DNA from 2 places in the Priestia sp. D51 genome. Region 1 is predicted to be linked to the other one. Evidence: riboswitches for the same ligand, from Rfam matches in the RefSeq annotation. Region 1 holds a riboswitch; the other holds the start of a gene.
The links. A riboswitch is a leader RNA that binds a small molecule or an ion and turns the genes downstream of it on or off. The one in region 1 is predicted to bind thiamine pyrophosphate.
Positions count from the first base shown of each region.

Region 2: another riboswitch for thiamine pyrophosphate. It lies ahead of thiC (phosphomethylpyrimidine synthase ThiC); the one in region 1 lies ahead of tenA (thiaminase II).

Region 1 covers NZ_JBLTIR010000004.1:254,533-256,737, forward strand. The annotation lists gene ACNHOZ_RS18035 (TspO/MBR family protein) at 1-382, opposite strand, end outside; TPP riboswitch at 609-707, shown strand; gene tenA (thiaminase II) at 803-1,492, shown strand; gene ACNHOZ_RS18045 (aldehyde dehydrogenase) at 1,520-2,205, opposite strand, start outside.
Region 2 covers NZ_JBLTIR010000019.1:21,592-23,796, reverse strand. The annotation lists gene thiC (phosphomethylpyrimidine synthase ThiC) at 1-804, opposite strand, end outside; TPP riboswitch at 918-1,032, opposite strand; gene ACNHOZ_RS27935 (hypothetical protein) at 1,114-1,404, opposite strand; gene ACNHOZ_RS27930 (undecaprenyl-diphosphate phosphatase) at 1,863-2,205, shown strand, end outside.

The sequences.
Region 1 (2,205 bases):
TAATGGAATATACAATCATTAATGTGCCTAAAATAAAGAGCATAACTAAAAGGGATAACTTATAGTAATCGTTTTGGAAAATAAAGATCCACGCACTATTTAACAAACAGTTTAGAAAAAACCAAATGCCTATACGTGCATATATTTCTTTTTGATCTTCTCTTGCAAAAAATTGGCGTATAACCCAAATGGTTAATAACAAATAAATAACGCCCCAGATAGCAAAGGCATAACCGGCTGGTGTAAACAACGTAGGAACTTGCGCAGAAGCCTCTGCCGTTGTTTTGCCTCCTATTGGAATCGCATTTGCTAAATAATTCACAAGAAGTGTAATAGCCAAGCCTACTGTATTTAATACAGCATACAAACGAAATTTTGCCATTTTGTTCTCTCCTTTCTTCTATTTATATGAGAATGTTTCGGAGACGAAAACGGCTCTTCCCTTCATTAATACCTCTTCTTCCCTAAAAATATGCATTTTTAAACAAAAATGATTAAAAATAGCTTCAAGAAGCTACCTCTTTAAGAGATAAAAACCGTTAGGGAACAATTTTCCATAACGCTTTCTATTTTTCAGAATATATGGTAAGTTAAACATAGACTAATAGGAAGTCCACTAGGGGTGCCGACCGGCTGAGACAAGTTTTCTTGATCCCTTTGAACCTGATCTGGCTCATACCAGCGTAGGAAAGTGGCAATGTTCAGTTTTGTACTGTCCTTTGCCACTCCGTTTATAAACGGAGTGTTTTTTATTTCCTTTATGTGCTTGTTTGTGACTTCCTCATATTAAAGGAGGATTTTGATGTCATTTTCATCTCAATTAAGACAAGAAGCAAACTATATTTACGAAGCCATTTTTAACCACCCTTTTATTAAAGGAATTGCTGAAGGAGACGTGCCAAAAGAGGCGCTTATTCACTACGTTTCTCAAGACTACGAATACTTAACAGCATTTGTCCGCATTTACGGCGCTGCTTTAACAAAATGCCGCACGCGTACCGAAATGGAAGCCTTTAATGCCGGCATTTCTACGGTATTACATAGTGAAGTACACCCTCATAATAATTTTTGTGACGTAGCAGGCGTACGCTATGAAGACCTCCACACTGAGGCTCTTTCACCAACGGCCAGCCACTACATTAACCATATGACAAGCGTTGCGCATACAGGCAGCTTAGCGGAAATCATTGCCGTGCTTCTTCCATGTCCGTGGACGTACGTTGAAATTGGCCAGCGCATTACGGAACAAGTAAATCCATCTCCTTCTCATCCTTTTTATGAATGGATTCAGTTTTATAATAATGAAGAAATGAATGGCACAACACAATGGTTTTGTAACAAGCTTGATGAACTCGCCGAACAAGCGACTGAAGAAGAACGTAATCGTATGAAAGATCACTTTATCAAAAGCTGTGAGCTGGAGTATTTATTTTGGGAAATGGCGTATACACAAGAAAAATGGCCGCTTTCTCAGCTTTCACTTTCAAAATAACGAAAAAGCCTCCTATCAGGAGGCTTTTTATTTCAATAATTTTTTAATCATTTTCAAGTTTTGTTTCTCTGAAGGATAGCGGAATGACAAATCAAACTTGGTTGTTTGAGACAGCATGCTTTTAAAATGAGAAAATGTCTGAAAGCTGTCTTTTCCATGATATTGGCCCGTACCGCTTTCTCCAACTCCGCCAAAGGGTAAATATGGCGTAGCGATATGCATAAGCGTATCATTTATACAGCCTCCTCCAAATGAAAGACGCTCCGTTATGACATTTTGTACATTTGCACTTTCCGTAAACAAGTAAAGAGCTAACGGCTTAGCTTTTTCTTGAACTTTATGAATAACTTCGTCTAGCGTTTCGTATTCAATCATAGGAAGAATAGGCCCAAAAATTTCTTCTTGCATAACGTCTGATGTCCAGCTTACTTCACTTAACACCGTAGGTTCTATTGTGAGCGTACTTTTATTATACCCGCCTCCAACTATAGCGTTTCCGTCTTTTAAAAACTCAACTAGCCGAATAAAATGGCGCTCACTGACAATACGGCCGTAGCGCTCACTTTCAAGCGGATTACTACCGTAAAATTGATAAATCGCTTCGCGAAGTTTCTCCACTAGCTGCGCTTTTACCTTTTTATGCACGAGCAAATAATCGGGAGCAACGCACGTTTGGCCTGCATTCATTCCTTTGCCAAACATAATTCGCTTCG
Region 2 (2,205 bases), on a different contig from region 1:
CGTTAGATCTTCTGCTACGCCTTTTACTTTTTCAAGCGCTTGGTAAATAGGAACGGTCCCTACAGGAACAGGCGAGTTGCGGATAATCCATTCGCGTGTTGTGTGAATATCCTTTCCTGTTGATAGATCCATAATTGTATCGGCTCCCCAACGCGTTGCCCATGTCATTTTTTCTACTTCATCTTCAATAGCTGAACGAATAGCTGAATTTCCGATATTAGCATTAATTTTTACATGGAATTTGCGGCCGATAATCATCGGTTCGCTCTCAGGGTGATTGATATTATTAGGGATAATTGCACGTCCTCTTGCTACTTCTTCACGCACAACTTCAGGATCCATCTGTTCGCGAATAGCGATAAATTCCATTTCGGGCGTGATGATTCCTTTTTTCGCATAGTGCATTTGCGTTACATTTTGATTTTTTTTCGCGCGCAAAGGTAAACGATTAATAATAAAGCGCTCGTACTGATCTCTTGGATCACCATCATAATAACCGTTATCCTGTGGCTGAACCGTACGGCCTTGATATGTTTCTACATCGTTTCGTTCTGCAATCCACTTTTCGCGCAGAGCCGGTAATCCTTTTTGTAAATTAATTTCATAAGAGGGATCTGTATAAACACCGCTCGTGTCGTACACACGTACGGGACAATTTTCTTCTTCACCAAAAGACCCTGTAGTAGGAGACTGATGAATTTCGCGCATAGGCACTTTAAGGTCTTGTCTGGATCCTTGGACATATACTTTGTGACTGTTTGGAAAAGGCTTTTTCATAGAAACTGATACATTTTGTTTTGACATTACATATTCCTCCGGTTTCGCATAAAGTGTAGCTATACCGAACCATAAAAAAATCGGGTTCTGTGATAGACAGAACCCGATGGAATAGGCAAAAAAAGAATAAACATATACTATTCTTTTCAAGACTACTTCCCTCCGCTGGTATAACCCAAATCAGGTTCAAAGGGTTAAAGAGTTTTATTGCACTCTTCTCTCAGTCTGAGCTATCAGACACCCCTAGTAGAAATAACATTCAAATTATTCAATTTACGGCTTAAGTTTACCATCATTCGGTAAAAAATCAACCCTTAAATAAAAAAAGCTAGACAATTAGCGTTGTCTAGCAGCATCGATTGCAATCACAATAGCTGTAATAATATGCATGATAAATCCCAAAAATGGAATCCAAGCAACCAGTGAGGTAACAAGCCCTAGTATGTTTCCATAAGCAGATAACCCTCGTCTATTAGCTAAAATGAGTGTGATAGCATGAAGAATAAATCCAATAAAAAGAGGAGTATAGCTAAAGCCCATAACAATCCCCGCGCCAATTAAAGGAATTCCCAGCAAGGCTTCATACCCAGCAGTGACCCATTTCATTGTACGTACATTTCCATTCATAGTAAAAAGCCTCCTAAAAAAGATACTACTATATACGAGAAAAGAGAGAAAAAAGTTTCAAATTACTTAGGGGATATGTCGTATAAGTCAGCCCTATTGGATTAAAATGATAGATGACAGTAAGGGGGGATGGAAAAAACATAATGATTTAGTCATTTTTTCACACTAAAGAAAAATAGTCTAGATGATTCATTTTTAGCTAAGGGACCAGAATTTATACTGAACATAGTAACTGCTTTTTAAAATAAATAAAAGCTGATATCTTGTTTTTTGGTTTTAGCATGTAAGCTTTTTATTACAAATTATTAAAGATTCTTATCTTTTTGCAAATACACATTGTATTTCATAGTTTTAACAATTATGATAAAAAAGCAAGTGTCAAAATAGGAAAATAGTTGAGCATGTAAAACGAAGCGATAAGCTTATTAATTTGAAAGAAAGGCAAGGTACATAGCTTTATGTGGGAAATTATTGTAGCAATCATTTTAGGGATTGTAGAAGGTTTAACAGAGTTTGCTCCCGTTTCGTCAACTGGGCATATGATTATTGTGGATGACCTGTGGTTAAATTCAAAAGAATTATTTTCATCTCCAGTAGCTAATACATTTAAGATTGTTATTCAGCTAGGGTCGATCTTAGCAGTAGTTGTTATTTTTAAAGATCGTTTTATTAATTTATTAGGATTAGGAAAGAAACCAGCTGCTGCAATTGGACCGACAAATCGCTTAAATTTAATGCAGGTAATTGTTGGTTTGTTACCCGCAGGAGTGTTAGGCCTTTTGTTTGATGATTACATTGATG